3 regions of the Tsuneonella sp. CC-YZS046 genome follow, and region 2 is predicted to be linked to each of the others. Evidence: riboswitches for the same ligand, from Rfam matches in the RefSeq annotation. Region 2 holds a riboswitch; each other region holds the start of a gene.
What was found. A riboswitch is a leader RNA that binds a small molecule or an ion and turns the genes downstream of it on or off. The one in region 2 is predicted to bind cobalamin.
Positions count from the first base shown of each region.

Region 1: another riboswitch for cobalamin. It lies ahead of U8326_RS14745 (TonB-dependent receptor plug domain-containing protein); the one in region 2 lies ahead of U8326_RS07695 (TonB-dependent receptor plug domain-containing protein).
Region 3: another riboswitch for cobalamin. It lies ahead of U8326_RS14685 (hypothetical protein); the one in region 2 lies ahead of U8326_RS07695 (TonB-dependent receptor plug domain-containing protein).

Region 1 is NZ_CP141590.1:2,996,987-3,002,783, reverse strand. It holds gene U8326_RS14755 (TonB-dependent receptor) at 1-51, opposite strand, end outside; gene U8326_RS14750 (YybH family protein) at 274-774, shown strand; cobalamin riboswitch at 924-1,177, shown strand; gene U8326_RS14745 (TonB-dependent receptor plug domain-containing protein) at 1,396-3,321, shown strand; gene U8326_RS14740 (DUF7676 family protein) at 3,380-3,937, shown strand; gene U8326_RS14735 (ABC transporter substrate-binding protein) at 3,937-4,779, shown strand; gene U8326_RS14730 (iron ABC transporter permease) at 4,776-5,797, shown strand, end outside; gene U8326_RS14725 (ABC transporter ATP-binding protein) at 5,795-5,797, shown strand, end outside.
Region 2 is NZ_CP141590.1:1,566,509-1,572,305, reverse strand. It holds gene U8326_RS07710 (putative bifunctional diguanylate cyclase/phosphodiesterase) at 1-962, opposite strand, end outside; gene U8326_RS07705 (hypothetical protein) at 1,104-1,436, opposite strand; gene U8326_RS07700 (cell wall hydrolase) at 1,574-2,680, opposite strand; cobalamin riboswitch at 2,842-3,030, shown strand; gene U8326_RS07695 (TonB-dependent receptor plug domain-containing protein) at 3,130-5,007, shown strand; gene U8326_RS07690 (ABC transporter substrate-binding protein) at 5,010-5,797, shown strand, end outside.
Region 3 is NZ_CP141590.1:2,983,869-2,989,665, reverse strand. It holds gene U8326_RS14700 (iron ABC transporter permease) at 1-844, shown strand, start outside; gene U8326_RS14695 (ABC transporter ATP-binding protein) at 838-1,632, shown strand; gene U8326_RS14690 (phytanoyl-CoA dioxygenase family protein) at 1,733-2,329, shown strand; cobalamin riboswitch at 2,354-2,548, shown strand; gene U8326_RS14685 (hypothetical protein) at 2,688-3,245, shown strand; gene U8326_RS14680 (hypothetical protein) at 3,242-3,406, shown strand; gene U8326_RS14675 (DUF1636 domain-containing protein) at 3,391-3,798, shown strand; gene cobT (nicotinate-nucleotide--dimethylbenzimidazole phosphoribosyltransferase) at 3,795-4,808, shown strand; gene U8326_RS14665 (histidine phosphatase family protein) at 4,805-5,374, shown strand; gene U8326_RS14660 (adenosylcobinamide-GDP ribazoletransferase) at 5,371-5,797, shown strand, end outside.

The sequences.
Region 1 (5,797 bases), 1.4 Mb from region 2:
AAGTGCGGCGGCAAGCAGAATGCGGCGGCGGCAGGCACGCGAATAGGTCATGTCGATTTCCCTCGTTTGGCGATTTTACGCGTCTTCGAGGGCGCCCCTGCAGCAAGCATGTGATGGGTTGATGAAAGAGCCGTGACAATTCGGTTACACTGGCAGCGCCGGAAGATCGGGGCTGGAAGATTGGCGGCCAGCCCGGGATTCGCTCGCCCGGCACAGATGGCTGCATCGGTCGCATTCCTGTGGTAAGCTGGCGACAGCTTTCAGAGGTTTGTCATGACTCGTGCCTCTATTTTCCTCGTCGCATTGCTGGTGCTGCTCGGTTCCTGCTCGGACAAAAAGGCCGACGAAGCCGGGGCGGGTGCGAACAGCCCCAGCGTGACTCTGAGCGCGGTCCGCCAGGCCGAGCAGGAGCAACTTGCCGCCATGAGCGCGCGGAACGTGGACGAGGCGATCAGCCGGTATGCGCCGGATGCGACGCTGGTCGTGCCAGGCTCCGACCCGCTGGTCGGCCTTGACGCGATAGGCAAGGCCTTCAAAATCATGCTGAACGATAGCGCATTCGCTTATGACATGACCTCAAGCCAGGCATGGATTTCCGAAAGTGGCGACCTTGCGGTCACAACCGGCGATTTCGCCAACACCTACACCCAGGCCAACGGCCAACCGGCCACGATCGTCGGGAAGAACCAGACCGTCTGGCAGAAAATTGGAACGGCGGATTGGAAAATAGTTTCCGACTTCAACATCCGCGCCACCGGCCCCGATAGCCCCTGACAGCACTGGCCCGCCTGTTGAGCAGGCGCGGCGAAGCCGGCCGGATGCGTCTGAAATCGTCCAGCGCTGGCGAGAGATGGATGCATTGCAATGAAGGATTGGCTTCCTTTTGAATTTGGCTTATGTGCGCCTGCGAAGGCGGGCTTGCCCGCTTTCATGATCGCGCCGGTGCCCGAGAGGGCTTAATTCGGGAACGCGGTGAGGAAAGGCTTTTCGGCCGATCCGAATCCGAGGCTGTCCCTGCAACTGTAAGCGGCGAGCGCGATGCACATCGTTTCCCCCCAACGATAAGGGGCGGGGAAACAGCCACTGGGCCGGTTGCTGAAACATGCGGGCTTGGGAAGGCCGTGCATCAAGCTATGACCCGCGAGCCAGGAGACCTGCCGGCGCATGGTCGCTCTTGCCGCGGTCCAGGGGATGGCCATGGCACGGTAAACCTCCGTCTGAGCGACGAACCAATGCGGCTGGGGCCGCACGGTCATGCGCTGCGTGGGCGATATGCGCCCGCCCGCCTGCGCTGGCCGGCCGTTCGTTCGCCTGGCTGGTGCCCGCACCGGCCTGATCGCGAACGCGCCGGTTCGCCCCCGCCGCCAGTTGCTCTGGCGCCAGGGGGGTTAACCCATGAAGAAAATAATCTATCTCGTCTCATTGTCGGCCATGGCGACCGCCACGCCCGCGCTGGCGGACACGGCCACAGACAGCGCCGCCTCCGCCGGCAATGCCGAACCGGATGGCAGCGACATAGTGGTCACCGCGACCCGTGTTCCGACGGACATCGGCAAGATCGGTTCCTCCATCACGGTGATCACCGCGAAGGAGCTTGAAAACCGGCAGACTCGTTTCGTGCTGGACGCCTTGCAAACGACGCCCGGCCTTTCCGTTGCCCAGTTCGGTGCGCGCGGAACCGATTCCAGCCTGAAATTGCGCGGCCAGAATCCTGAAGGCACATTCGTCCTGATCGATGGCGTCGAGGTTTCCGATCCCAGCCGCAGCCAGACGGCCTTCGATTTCTCCCAGCTTCTCGCCACCAACATCGAACGCATCGAAGTGCTGCGCGGCTCTCAGAGCGTGCTGTACGGCAGCGAAGCGATCGGGGGCGTCATCAATATCGTCTCGAAGCGCGGCTCAGGCCCCCTGACAGGTTCGATATTCGGCGAAGGCGGCAGCTACGGCACCTATCTGCTGGGCGGTCAGATCCGGGGCGGCCTGGCGAATGATCGCTTCGGTTACTCGGTCGACTTGCAATATCTGCACACCGACGGCTTCTCCGCCGCCGACGAAAACCTTCCCGGCAATTCCGAAGGCGAAAAATACAAGAATTTCTCCAGCAGCGGCCGTTTCGACTATCAATTTTCGGACGATTGGTATGCAAAGGCGGTCTATCGCTACGCCGAAGGCACGTTGAATTATGACGCCTGCGGCGGCCCATACTGCGACGACCCCGACGTCGGCGATGACTTCCTCCAATATTCGGGGCGTCTTTCCACCGGCTTCAGCCTGCTGGATGGGGCGCTGCGGGGCGAGTTCGGTGCTTCCTATGCCCGTAACGAGCGGGAAGGCTTCGATAACGGGGCCGATTCCTATTTCTACTACGGCGACCGAACCAAGTTCGACTTCCAGGGCTCCTATGCCATCGACGCCGACAACGTGCTCGTCTTCGGCGCTGAAACCAAGAACGATCGCATGCGGAGCGACGCGGTTTCCGATCGCATTTCCGTGAGGAACAACGGGTTCTACGCGCTTTATCAGCTGGGCCTGTTCGAATCGCTGTATCTGTCGGCGGGTGTTCGCATCGACGACCATGAGACATTCGGGACATTCGATACCTATCGCGGCACGGCTGCCTACAATATCGCCGCCACCGGAACGAAGCTGAAGGGCAGCTATTCGACAGGTTTCAGGGCGCCCAGCCTGTTCGAGCTATATGGCCGCTGCTGCGGCGATCCGCTGTTCGGCAACATCAACCTCAAACCCGAGACCAGCAAGAGCTGGGATCTCGGCATCGAGCAGAAGCTCGCCGACGATACGCTGCAGCTCGAAGTCGTCTATTTCCAGATCGACACCAGGAACAAGATCAACTTCATCGGCTTCGGCGACCCGGAACCCAATTATTTCAACGTTCCAGGAAGGACGCGATCGAAGGGCGTCGAAGCCTCGCTCGCCTGGAATCCGAACGAAGCGCTCAGCGTTCGGGTGGCCTACACCAACAACCAGGTGAGGGCCGCGACAGGTGAACGGCTGCAAAATCGCCCCCGGCACTACATCTCGGGCAATATGAATTACACCTTCCTCAACGAGCGCGCCAATCTGAACCTCACGGCCAGCTATTGGAGCGACACGCTCGACACCGACTTCAGCACATTCCCTTCGCAGATAGTGAAGCTGGACAATCCTGTCGTGATAACGCTCGCCGGGCGGTTGAATCTTTTCGAGAAAACCGAACTTACGGGCCGCATCGAAAATCTCCTCGATGAAAAATACCAAACCGAAGCCGGTTACGGCACGGCGGGGCTGAGTTTCTACGCAGGAATCCGGCAGAGCTTCTGAATGTCTTCGGCAGGGCGGCGCTGAAACTGGCGCCGCCCTGTTTTTTCCAAGGAGAAACATGATGGCCAAGATCGCGAAGATCGAGGAACGGCACGAGGACGGCAGGCTGAAGACCGAAATCTGGGCGCTCCCGCTGGACGAGGATTTCCTCGAAACCCTGTTCCGCGACCTGTTCGAAAACCACTGGGCCGAACTGACCTTCGGCCCGATGATCCAGGGCGGAGCCTATGAGCTGCGTTGCCCGGGACCGCCGAAATCCATCAATGTCGGCGACGGCTATTTCACGGTCCATTGGGGCCGGGGCGGCCATTTCCACCTCTGCATCGGGGAATCCAGGGCGGAGCCGGAAATCGTGGCCCACCGCCGCCCCGGCAAATGCGAGCTGGTGCGCGGAATGGACAAGCATGGCGATCCCGTCACCTGGTCGCTGCGGGTGGAGAACGGCAAGGGGGAATCCACCCTCAGCATCTATTTCCCCAACCCGTTCCTGACCGATGAGGACGGGCTGGCCGATACGCCCGACTGGAGCCGCCTCGCGCTGTGGCACCACACCTTGAAGACCTATGCCGGGCACGATCCCGACGGGCGCGATACGTTGGGCAAGGGCTTCCGGTGATGCGCCGGGCGCTGGCCTTCATGACGGCGGCGGCTTTCGCCGCCGTGCCCGCCTCGGCCGCGCGCCCGCTGCCCCGTGCTGCGTCCTTCGGCCTGTGCGCCGACCAGATGCTGCTGATGCTGGGCGACCGGGCGCAGATCGCGTCCGTGTCCGCCCAGGCCACCGGCCCGCTTTCCTTCTATGCCGGGCGAGCGCGCGGCTTTCCCGCCAATCGCGGAGCGGCCGAGGAGATCATCGCCTCCGGCGCGAAGCTGCTGCTGGTCAGCGATGCGATGGACCAGCGCAGCGCCGAAGCCCTTGCCCGCTTTGGCGTGAAGGTGGTGCAGGTTCCGCTCGCCAATGAATGGGCAGAGGTCGAGCAGATGACGCGCGAGATCGCCCAGGCGCTCGGCCAACGGCCCCGTGGCGAAGCGGTGATCGCCGACATGCGCGCCCGGCTTACCCGCGCGCGCGCGGCCGCGCCCCGCTCCGACTGGCCGACCGTGATCTATTACCGCCCCGACGGCGGCGGGGCCGGGGCGGGCACCTTCGTCGATATTTCGCTCACCGCGGCCGGGTTCCGCAATCTCCAGCGCGAATGGGGACCGCCGCTGTGGGAAGGCGTGCCGGTCGAACGCGTGGTGCTCGATCCGCCCGACATGTTCGCCGTAAGCTATTTCGACACCAGCACGCGCGCGTCGGCGACCCTGCGCCGCAATCCGGTGCTCTGGGGCAAGGCGCGCACGCGGCCGGTGCTCAACGTCCACGGCAAATACTGGAACTGCGGCAGCCCGCTGCTGGTGGAGGCGGTGGAACAGCTCGCCGCCGAACGCCGCCGGCTTCCCGGAAAGAACCGCAAATGACCCAGGGCCCCGGATCAGCCGTTCCCCGCATCGGAACCGCCGCCTTGTGCGGTATCCTCTCGCTTGTTCTCGTCCTGCTGATGCTTGGCTCACTGACGATCGGCTATGTCCCCATCCCGCTGCCGCGCCTCGTCAAGGCCGCTTTCGGGCTGGCCGATCCGGCGAGCGGGATCATCGTGCAGGAACTGCGTATGCCCCGCATGCTGCTCGCCGTGCTGCTGGGCGCCTCGCTGGGCGGCGCGGGCGCGGTGCTGCAGGGGCTGCTGCACAATCCGCTGGCCGAGCCGACCACGCTCGGCATTTCCGGCGCGGCGAGCCTCGGCGCGGTGATCGCGATCTATTTCGGCCTCGCCGGCATCGTGCCGCTGTGGCTGCCGGCCTGCGCGATGATCGGCGCCGGGCTCGCCACCGTGATCCTGCTCTATGTGGCGAAGGACAGCGGCAGCACGCTGACGCTGATCCTCGTCGGCTCGGGGATCAGTGGCATATCGATCGCGCTCACTTCGCTGGCGATGAACCTTTCCACCAATCCCTGGGCAGTCAGCGAGATCGCGATGTGGCTGCTGGGATCGGTGAAGGACCGCACTTTCGCCGAAGTGCGGCTGGCCGCTCCGTTCATCCTGATCGGCCTTGTCATCCTGCTCGCCGCCGCGCCTTCGCTCGACCTGCTGGCGCTGGGCGAGGATGCGGCGCGCAGCCTCGGCCTCAATACGCCAAGGCTGCGGGCGATGGCGATCACCGGCACCAGCCTGGCCGTGGGCGCGGGCGTGGCGGTGACCGGCTCGGTCGGCTTCGTGGGGCTGATGATGCCGCATCTGATCCGCCCGCTGGTGGGCCAGGTGCCCAGCCGGATCGTCCTGCCCAGCATCATCGGCGGCGGCGCGCTGGTGCTGGCGGCGGATATCGTCGTGCGGCTGATCGCGGTCGGCCCCGAACTCCAGCTCGGCGTACTGACCTCGCTGCTCGGCACGCCGTTCTTCCTCTATCTCGTCCTCCATCTGCGGCGGCAATTGGCATG
Region 2 (5,797 bases):
AGAATCCGTCCGGCCAGTTCCTCGCACTCCAGCCTGGTATTCAGGTCGCAGGCGACGATGAATTCGTCGCCGCCGAAGCGCGCGACGGTCGCGTCCTGCGGAACCGAGTTGCGAAGCCGCCTGGCGACCTCCGCCAGCAGCTTGTCGCCCACGGGATGGCCGAGGGTGTCGTTGACTTCCTTGAAGCGGTCGAGGTCGATCCACAGCAGCGCCAGCCGGTGATCGTCGGGCAGAGTCATGAATTTCTCGGCTAGCTCGTAATTGAGGCCGGCCCGGTTGGCCAGCCCCGTGACGATGTCGGTCCGGGCAAGGACCTGCATTCGCTCGGCGAGCCGCGCGCTGGTTTCCGCCTCGGCCACGGACTTCCTCAGCGCGTCGTTCACATTCGCGGTGATCTCCATCATTGCCGGCAGCACCAGTACCAGCGCCACGGCGAGGGCCAGATAGGCGAGGTTGAGGTCGATCAGGGCATTGAAGCTGGCGAGCGAGATCAGCGGAATCAGCGAAAGGAACAATTGCCCGATGGCGATGAAGGGCCGGCCCGCATTGCGCGCGGAAATGCCCACGCCATAGATGATCGCGTTCGCCACCAGCAGGATCAGGATCTCGACTTCGACATGCCGCGCGATCGCGAACGCCGCGAGCACGCCGACGGTGAGGGCGTAGCTGAACGCGCCCACTTCGTAGAGCTGTTCGAGCCGCCTGGCATTCTGTTCGTTGCGGTTGCGCGCCAGCCAGAGCGCGTTGGTGACGCGCGCGATCGCGATGATCGTGAGCGCGACGCAGCCGTAGATGAGCCAGGGATCGTTGCTGACATAGGCGCCGATGCCGCTGGTCGAAATCCCGCAGATCGCGCCGATCACGAGGCTGCGCGGCTGCGAATAGAGCGTATCCACCATCAGGCGCCGGACCCGATCGTCGATCGCGTCCGTGCCGTTCAGGCCATTGAATATGCGCCGCAACCTTTGAATAGGTCTGCTCCTGAGAGAGTTCCCAGGGAGCATTTACCGGGAAAGCGTCACCGATTGGTTAAGAGCGCGCTAACGGCGACGATGGTGATATGCCGGACTGGATGGGCCCGAGGCCGGCGAATGCGATGCCGTTCAGCCCCGGCCGTTGCCGTCGCCCAGGCCGCCTTCGATCACTTCCCGGGCCAGCTGGCGGGCAACGCATTTGTCCAGGGTCCGGCAGATCGACATCCAGCGGTCATAGGATTGGCGATCGTTGGAAAAGAAGGCTTCCTTCGCTTCGTCCCGCGCCTGCTTGGCCGCGCCGAGCCCGTGCCGCGCGAAATAGCGCAAGGCGGTGTGCAGCAGCTGCTCGGCGTTCTCATCCGGATGATTGTCATTCGCCGCAATCGAGAACGCCGCTCTGGCGGCGAACCGGGTGGAGGGCATGAACCTGCTGTTCCGCGCCGCGGCGAAATGAATCGTCATTGGGGCTCCGTTTTCGGGTATACCGTGGGGAGCGCCAGTGTAGCGGGGCTTGGCTAATCCTTTCTTTGGAGTCTTGGTTTCGAAAACCGCCTCTGGCGTTAACCCTGTTCCCGCGAGCAGCTCCGGCACCCAGTGATTCACGGCTTTACGATCCATTCGCCGCTGCGCGCATATTCGGGCCGGACGCTTCCGGCAGTGGGCAGGTTCGATCCGGCGTAGAGATTCTCGCCGCCACGGCTTCGGACTGCTTCTGTATAGTCCGGCGCAATGGATTGATTGGAAATGCTTTCCCTGGATACGACGGCGGTGGATGCGGCCTGCGCAAATGCGGCCGGATCGGGAGCGGGCACATCGGCAGCGTCAGGGCGCAGCAATGCGGATGCCGCGGGTTCGGCGCCGAAATAGACGTTGCGGAATGCGGCGGGCCGGCCCGCCGCGCCGCCGAAGCGGTAGAAGATATGCGCCCCGATGATGCCCACCTGGGTCAGGCTGTCGGCCCAGTAGGGATGGACGGCGATGGTGTGGTAATGGGTCGCCAGCCCGATCGGCGCATAGACCGAACCGGAAAGGGCGGCTTGCGCGACGGCCCGCGCGCGATCCCAGCCGAAGCGGGAAGGAGTCCGCGCCAGGGCGCCGTCGCAGGTGAAGGTGAACTGGCAGCCGGTCTTGCGGGTGGAGCCCTGATACACCACGCCGCAGACCGTGTCGGGATAGGCGGGATGGGCCACGCGGTTCAGCACCACCTGCGCCACCGCTCTTTGCCCGGGGTCGGATTCGCTGGCGGCTTCGTAATAGATCGCCTGCGTCAGGCAGTGCAGGGCGCGCTCCTGATCGGTGGCGGTGCCGCGCGGGACGAGCGGCATGGCGGCCGGGCCGGCGATTGCCTGCTGGCTGCGCGCGTCGATATTTTCATTGTCCCAATGCGCGCCGGGCGCCAGCGGATCGCGCAATTGCGGAAGCGGGGCCTGGGAATCTTCCGCCAGATAATAGAAGGCGGAGCCGGGGAAACTTTCACCGGCTTTTTCAAAGGGCATCGCGGCAGCCGCCGCGGTGGTTTCGTCCTGCAGCAATGCCCAGTCGCCCGGCGCGGCGAAGGCCGGGACGGCCACCGCCACGGCCAGCGCGACAAGACGCCGGCCGCGATGCTTCACCCGCTGGCGCGCGGCCGCAGGGCGCGCGCGCCGCGAGAAGCGGGCACGAAATTCCCCGGGGCGTTCGTCTTGGATGGAAGCAGAAATTGTCACGCGATTCCCTGGATACATATCTGCGCTGAACGGCGCGCCTCGGCGCGTAATCCGGGACGGAAGCGGAAGCACTCCGTAATTTCGATCCGTGCCGAAGCGGCACAGCTCTCTCGAAAAGCCTTAATGATGCGGCTCTTGCACCGGCTGCCCGGCGCGCATATGGGCCGGGGCATGTCACGGGTGTCCGCTTCGGCGGGCCTAAGAGGGAAGCAGGCCTGATTCCTGCGCTGCCCCCGCAACTGTGACCGGGGAGCGCCTTGCCTCCAATGCCACTGGCCTCAGGGTTGGGAAGGCTGTCTCGGCGCGATGATCCGGGAGCCAGGAGACCTGCCCGTCGATGGTCGTTCAAGCCGCCGGGCGGGGTGTACCGATGGCAGCGATCCGGGATGGCGTCTGACATGCGCCAGCCTCTCGCCAGGAACGACGTTTCGTTCAAGGCAGGAGGTTCAATGCGCAAGTCACTCTATTTTCTCGGGACATTCCTTTCCATGGCCCAGCCCGCATGGGCGCAGGACCATCCCTCGGATGCCGTTCCGGATACTTCCTCCCGCCCCGATATCACGGTGACGGCCACCGGCCTGCCCCAGTCGATCGACCATACCGGGCAGCCGGTGACGATCATCGGCAGGGATGAGATCGCTTCCGTCCAGGGTGCGGATATAACCCGTATCCTGCGCCGTCTTCCCGGCACCACCTTCACCCGCAATGGCGGGCTTGGCAGCCTCACCCTGGTGGGCGTGCGCGGGGCATCCGCCGGGCAGACCCTGGTGCTGGTGGACGGGGTGCGGCTCAACGATCCGGCCAATGCCAATGGCGAATTCGACGTGTCGCAGCTTGCGGCGGGGACGGTGGAGAGCATCGAACTGCTGCGCGGCCCCAACTCGGTGGTATGGGGCTCGCAGGCCATGGGCGGCGTGATGAACATCGCCACCCGGCTGGAGAACGGGGTTTCCGCCAGCATCGAATATGGCGGGGAGGAGCAGGTGACGGCCACTGCCGCCGCCGGGGTGGTGAACGATCGGCTGGAGGCCGGGATTTCCGCCAGCTTCATCGATTCCCAGGGTTTCTCCACGGCGGCCGGCGGCGCCGAGGACGATGGATACCGCCAATACAATATCGCGGGCCGGGCCAGCTATCAGCTCACCGACGCCCTCGCCTTGACCGGCAGCGCCCGCTATGTCGAAGGGAAGGTCGATCTCGATGGCTTCCCGCCGCCGGATTATACCTTCGCCGATACCGACGCGACCGAGAAGCTGCGGGTCTGGTCCGGCCGGGTCGGCGCGCTCTATCAGGCCGGCGGGCTGACCCTGAACGCGGGTTTCGCCCTATCCGACACGCAGCGCGATGGGGACGATCCGTCCTTTCCCTACAGCATCGACGGCCGCTCCGAACGGGTCGAATTGCTGGGCCGGGTGGAACTGCCCGGCAATTTCGCGCTGGATTTCGGCGCCGACCACGAGTGGACCCGCTTTTCCAACGCGCCCGACAGCGGCAAGGCGGAAACCAGCAGCGGCCATGCGCTGATCGGCTATTACGGGCAGGCCCTGACGCTGACCGCGGGCGTCCGTTATGACGATCATTCCGAATTCGGCGACGAATGGACCTTCGGGGCCAATGGCGTGCTGGAATTTGCCCCGGACTGGCGCATTCGCGCTTCCTATGGCGAAGGCTTCAAGGCCCCCACGCTGTATCAGCTGCTGTCGCAATACGGCAATCCGGGCCTCGCCCCGGAACGGAGCAAGGGCTATGACGCCGGCATCTCCTACGGCCAGCGCGGCGATCCGCTGTATTTCTCGCTCTCCGGGTTCCGCCGGGATTCCCGCAACCTGATCGACTTCTTCAGCTGCTTCTCCGGCACCGATCCGCTTTGCGATACCCGGCCGTTCGGCTTCTATTTCAACCAGGCGAAGGCGCGGGCCGAAGGCTTCGAGGTCGAGGGCGGCGTTGCCATTGCTCCCGGCCTCTACGCGGGGCTGGTCTACAGCTACACCGATACGAAGAACCGCACGCCGGGCGACATCAACGAGGGCAATGAGTTTGCGCGCAGGCCCAAGCACATGGCCACCGGCTCGATCGACTGGACGAGCGGTTTCGGCCTTTCGCTCGGCGCCGACATCCGGATCGTGGGCAAGGCATGGGACAATGCCGCGAACACCGTCCGGCTGAAAAGCCATGCCCTTGGCGATGTGCGGGCCAGTTTCGCGGTCAGCGAGAATGTCGAGCTGTTCGGCCGGGTCGAGAACGTCTGGAACGAACGCTATGTGATCGCATCCGGCTACAACACCGAGGGGCGTGCGGCCTATATCGGGGCGCGGCTGAAGATGTGACGATGCGGGCGCTTCTCGCGGCGGCGCTGGCCGCCCTGGCGGGCTGCACTGGCCCCGGGCCGGCGGAGCAGCCGCGGGAGCACCCCACTATCGTCTCGCTCAACCCGTGCAGCGACGCGATCCTGGCGGATGTGGTGGACCCATCGCAGATCCTTGCCATTTCGCATTACAGCCATGATCCGCGCTCCAGCTCGATTGATCTGCGCGTTGCCCGCCGCTTCCCGGCCACGGGCGGCACGGTGGAGGAAATCCTCGCGCTCAAGCCCGATGTGGTGGTGGCGGGCACCTTCATGCCGTCGGCGACCCGGATCGCGCTGGAGCGCTTCGGCATCCGGGTGGAGAGCTTCGCCATCGAGCACGATGTCCCGGAAAGCATCGAGCAGATCAGGGGGCTGGCGCGCCTCACCGGCCATCCGGAAAGGGGAGAACGGCTGGTCCAAGGGATCGAGCGGGCGCTGGCCCGGGCGGCGCCAGCGGCAAGCTCGCCCGCCATTCCCGCGGTGGTATGGCAGTCCGGCGGGATCGTGCCCGGTCCCGACGCGCTGATTTCCGACATCATGCGCCGGACCGGTTTTTCCAGCCACAGCGCCGCGCGCGGGCTGCGCCAGGCCGACTACCTTCCGCTGGAGGAGATGCTGGCCGATCCGCCCCGCCTCATCCTGGCGGCGGGGGATTCCAGCACCGGCGAGGACAGGATGCTGCAACATCCCGCGCTGGAAAGCCTGGCGGATACGCGCCGCCATGTGCTCGATCCCAGCCTCATCTTCTGCGGCGGGCCGACCATCATCCG
Region 3 (5,797 bases), 1.4 Mb from region 2:
GATAGTCATCGACCTGCGCCTGCCCCGCATGGCGATCGGCATTCTGGTCGGAGCGATGCTGGGCCTCGCCGGCGCGGTCCTGCAGGGCTATCTGCGCAATCCGCTGGCCGAGCCATCCGTGCTGGGCGCATCGAATGCAGCGGCGCTGGGCGCGGTCATGGCGCTCTATTTCGGGCTGGCCGAATGGCATGTCGCCATATTGCCGATCCTGTCGATCATCGCCGGGCTGGTGGCGCTGGGCCTGCTGTTCGGCCTTGCCGGACGATCGGAAAGCCCGCTCACCTTGATCCTTGCGGGAATCGCAGTGTCCACCCTGGCCGGCGCGGGCATCAGCCTCGCCCTGAACCTTTCCGCCAACCCCTTCGCCGCCATGGAAATCATGACCTGGCTGCTCGGTTCGATCGAGAACAGGTCGGTCGAGCATATCTGGATCGCCTTGCCCTGCATCGCCGTGGGTTGCGCCTTGCTGCTCACCGGCGGCCATACGCTCGACGCATTGAGCCTGGGAGAAGACGGCGCCAGATCGCTGGGCATCGACCTGGGCAGATCGCGGCTTCGCATCCTCTTCGGCGTCGCCATCGGGGTGGGCGGCGCAGTGGCCGTATCGGGCGCGATCGGCTTCGTCGGCCTGATCGTGCCCCATCTGATACGCCCCTTCACCGACCGCAGCCCCTCCGCCCTGCTGCTGCCTTCCATGCTGGCAGGCGCCGTGCTGCTGACGCTGGCCGATATCGCCGTGCGCATCATTCCTTCCGTGAACGAGCTGAAGCTGGGCGTCGTCACGGCCTTCCTGGGGGTTCCGGTCTTCCTCCTCCACCTGATGCGGGAGCGGCGGCTATGGTGACGATCACCCTGGACGCGGTGGATGTGGCGCTGGGCGGGCGCGGCGTGGTCAAGGGCGCGAGCGCGAGGCTCGATCCGGGCCAGATGATCGGGATCATCGGCCCCAACGGTGCCGGGAAATCCACGCTGGTGCGCGCGATGCTGGGCCTCACGCCCCTGGCGGGCGGCGCGATCCTGATCGACGGCCAGCCGATCGAACGGATCGCCCGGCGCGACATCGCCGCGAAGCTCGCCTATCTGCCGCAGGGCCAGACCCTGCACTGGCCGCTCTCGGTGGAACGGCTGGTGGCGCTGGGCCGCCTTCCCCATCTCGGCCCGCTCTCGCGCATCACCGCGCGGGACATGGCCATCGTGGAACAGGCGATGCTGCGCGCCGACGTGCTGGAGCTGCGCCGCCGCTCCGCAATCGAGCTGTCGGGCGGGGAGCGGGCACGGGTGATGCTGGCCCGGGCGCTGGCCGTCGGGGCGCCCGGCCTGGTGGCGGACGAACCGCTCGCCTCGCTCGATCCCGGCCATCAGATCGACGTGATGGAAATGCTCGCGCGCGAAGCGGCCCACGGCGCGCTGGTGATCGCCGTGCTGCACGACCTGACCATGGCGGCCCGCCATTGCGACAGGCTGCTGCTGATCGACAAGGGAAGGCTGGTGGCGGACGGCGCGCCTGCCCACGTCCTCACGCCCGAACGGCTGGATGCGGTCTATGGCATCAGGGCCCTTGTCCAGGCGGCGGGAAGCGCCCCGGTGATCGTGCCGCTCGAACGGATCGAAAAGAGGGAACCCGCATCATGAGCAAGGCGCTGTTCGAACGCGATGGCTATGCGGTGGTGCCCCTGTTCGACCCCCCCTGATCCGCGAGGCGGAGACCGACATTGCCGAACATGTCGACCGGATGGCGCGGGCGCTCTACCTGCCGTTCGGCAAGAGCTGCCCGGAGGAACCGCTTGCCACCCGGCTCGACCGTATCTGGCAGGAGGATCGCAGCCTGGCCAATCTGCTGCGGATCGCGATCTGCACCGATGCCCATCGCGGGCCGCGCCTGCGAGCGGTCGCCGATGCGCCCGAACTGGCACTAGCCGCCGCGCGACTTGCCGGGAGGCCGCTGGATGGCCGGGTGGTGCGGGTGCGGGCCGGCATCCGCGCCTTTCCCGAACATCTGCACGATTGGCATTCCGACGTGGCGCGCGACGATGGCACGCGTTGCGGCGGCGTGCGGATCACCGCCTGGATACCGCTGAAGGACACCGGGCCCGGGGAAGGCGGGCTGGAGCTTGTCCCGGGCCGGCGCAACGCGCCCTTGCCGCATCGGGAGGACCGGGCCTTCTCGATCGCGGAAGACTCCCTGGCCGGCATGCCGCGCATCCGCCCGGATTGCCCCGCGGGTTCCGTCCTGTTCCTGGATCGCTTCACCCCGCATCGCAGCCTGCCGGTCGAGGGTTCCGCCCGTTTTGCGCTCGTGATCTGGATGAAGGGCGCGCCGACCGCTTGATTGACGCAATCGAGCCCGTGGTCTAACCCTGCGGCTGCGACAGGTTCCCCGGAAACGGGGATTAAAACGGGAACGGGATGAAGAACCCCGGCTGCCCCTGCAACTGTGAGCGGAGAGCCTCGTGCCATACGCCATTGGGATCCTTGCGATCCTGAGAAGGCGGCACGAACCGGCGACGACCCGCGAGCCAGGAGACCTGCCTATCGCCGTCGTCTTTCGCGCGGACAGGGTGTGCCGGGCGGACGGGGGTGAACCCGAATGACGACAAAACCGGACCGCATCGCGCGGGGCTGGTCGCATGCCTTGCACGGCGTCGACCGCTCGGGGCGGAGGCGGTCCTTTGTCGAAGGGTTCTGCGATGTATGCAAGATATGACGGATCATCGAAGCCGGGCGCATCCGCCCTCTGGATCGCGCTGCTGACGGCAGCCAGCACGGCGACCACCTATGTGCTGGCCTGCGCCACGCCATTCCCAGCTTTGGCGGCGCTCGCCGCCTTGCATATGCGGGAACGGGACGGGCTGGCCCTGATGGCGCTCGCCTGGATCGCCAGCCAGATCGTCGGCTTCGGCCTGCTCGGCTATCCCCACAGTTCCACGACCGTCGCCTGGGGGCTGGCGCTGGCGGTCGCGGCGCTCGTTTCAGCGGGCGCGGCCTATCTGCTGCTTCCCCGCCTGCGCCTGCGCTCCATGTGGTCCCGGCTGGCTGCGGCCTATGTCGTGGCGTTTCTCGCGTTCAAGGCCGCGATTGCCCTGTGCGGCCTCGCCCTGGGGGATCTGGCGTCCGCGCTCGATCCGGCCATCGTGCTGGCTCAATTCATGCGCAACGGCGCGATCCTGCTCGGATTGTTCCTGCTCTATCATGGTCTGGTCGCCCTGGGCGTGCCGGCCGCGCGGGGCGGATTGGCCACCGCATGACCTGGCCATCGGACAGCGAAATGGCGCAACTTCGCCACCGGATCGGCGAATTGGAAGCGGAGAACCGGAGATTGCGCGATCTGGTCGCCGCCATGCGCCATGACCGGGCGGAATATCAGGAACTGCTGCGCCGGGAGATCAGGCAATGCTCCGCCGTGTAGACGACCGCCCCGCGATAGTGGCCTGCAGCACCTGCCGCCTTTCGGAAAATGCGCGGGAGGACGGACGGGGGCAGCGTGGCGGGGCGCTGCTCGCGCAGGCTCTGCGCGCCGTGCAGGCTTCCGACGAGCGCTATGCCGGGATCGCCATCCAGGACATGCCATGCCTCTTCGCCTGCGGGGATTTCTGCACCGTGCATCTGCGCGCGCCCGGCAAGATCAGCTATGTACTGGGCCGCTTCGCCCCGGACGAGGAAGCCGCCCGTGCTATCCTCGACTATGCCGCGCATTATGCGGCCAGCGAGTTCGGGCAAGTCCGCTTTGCGGATTGGCCGGAGGGCGTGAAAGGCCATTTCATCACGCGTTCTCCGCCGGAAGGCTTCGTCTCCGAATGAGCTTCGCATCCATCGGCGCGTTCGAAGCCGCCCTTGCAGATCTGACCCTGCCGGACGATGCGGCCATCGCGGTGGCGCGGCATCGCCAAGCGCAGTTGACCAAGCCCGCCGGGTCGCTCGGCCGGCTCGAGCGGATCGCATTGTTCTTCGCGGGCTGGCAGGGGCGCGAACGGCCCGGCATTCGGCACGCCCAGGCCGTGGTCTTCGCCGGCAATCATGGCGTCACACAGCGGGGGGTCAGCGCCTTTCCGGCCTCGGTGACAGCGCAGATGGTGGCGAATTTCCGGGCCGGAGGCGCGGCCATCAACGCCCTTTCCCGCAGCGCGGGCCTCGATCTGAAGGTCGTGGCGCTCGACCTCGACCGCCCGACCGCCGATTTCACCGAACGACCCGCCATGACCGAGGCGGAATGCCTTGCCGCCCTTTCCGCCGGGGCGGATGCCGTCGAGCCGGGGTTGGACCTTCTGGTGCTGGGCGAAATGGGCATCGGCAATTCCACCGCCGCCGCAGCCGTGGCCGCGCGCAGTTTCGGCGGGGACCCCTCGGAATGGGTGGGGCCCGGCACCGGCGTCGACGCGGAGGGGATCGCGCGCAAGGCCGGGGCAGTCACTGCGGCCCTCGCCCTGCATGCAGGCGCTCCGCGCAACCCGTTCGAAACGCTGCGTCGGGTCGGCGGCCGGGAAATCGCCGCCATCTCCGGCGCGATCCTGCGCGCGCGGCAATTACGCATTCCGGTGATGCTGGATGGCTTCATCTGCTGCTCCGGCATCGCGCCGCTGGCCGCCGAAGTTCCGGCGATCACCGATCACTGCCTTGCCGGCCACTGCTCGGCCGAGCCGGGCCACGCCCGGCTGCTCGACCGGCTCGATCTCGAACCGCTGCTCAAGCTCGAGATGCGCCTTGGCGAAGGCAGCGGCGCGGCGCTGGCGGTTCCTGTCGTCCGCGCGGCGCTGGCCGCCCATGGCGAGATGGCCACTTTCGCGGAAGCGGGCGTGTCGGCTTCGCCATGAGCGGCTTCCTTCTCCACCTGATGCGGCATGGCCCGCCGGAAACCCCCGGCCGGTTGATGGGCCGAACCGATGGCGAGCCGACGGCGGAAGGCATCGCGGCCTGTGTCGAGCAGGTCAGCGAGCTTGCCTTCGATGCGATCATCGCATCCGATCTGCGCCGGGCCGCGCTGGCCGCACAGGCAATCGCCGCTGCCCGCAATCTCCCGGTGCGGACCGATCCGCGCTGGCGCGAACTGGATTTCGGCGCGTGGGACGGCTTGCCCACCTCGCAGGTGGAACCCTCCGCCATCGGGCGCTTCTGGGAAGACCCGGATCGGTTCCCTCCTCCCGGGGGCGAGCGCTGGTCGTCGCTCGTCGCGCGGGTTTCCTCCGCGCTGGAGGAAATGCCTGCCTGCCAGACGCTGGTCGTCACCCATGGCGGGGCGATCCGCGCGGCGCTTGCATCCCTGCTGGGCTTCGATCAGCGCCAGCTCTGGGCCTTCGACCTGCCCTGCGGCGCGGTCCTGTCGCTGCGCATCCGGCAGGGCACGCCGCCTTCCGCCCAGATCATGGGCCTGTGGCAATGAAGGGCCTGATCGTCGCCATCCAGTTCCTGACCCGGCTGCCGACGCCGCGTCTCACCGTGTCCGGCGCCGAGTTTGCCGCCTCGATGCGCTGGTTTCCCGCGGTCGGCCTGATCCTGGGCGGATTGATCGCGGGCGCGGCATGGCTGGGAATGCGCATCGATCCATGGGTGGGCGCGCTGATGGCCCTGACGGTCTGGACCGGCGTTACCGGGGCGCTTCACCTCGATGGGCTGGGCGATATCGCCGATGCCGGCGGCGCGGCGCACAAGGATCGCGAAAGGCTGCTGGCGGTGCTGGCCGATCCCCATGTCGGCAGCTTCGGCACGGTGGCCATCACCCTGCAATTGCTGGCCAAGCTGGTGCTGCTCCATGCCCTGCTGGATCGGGGCCTGCTGCCAACCTTGGTGCTGGTGCCCTTCGCGG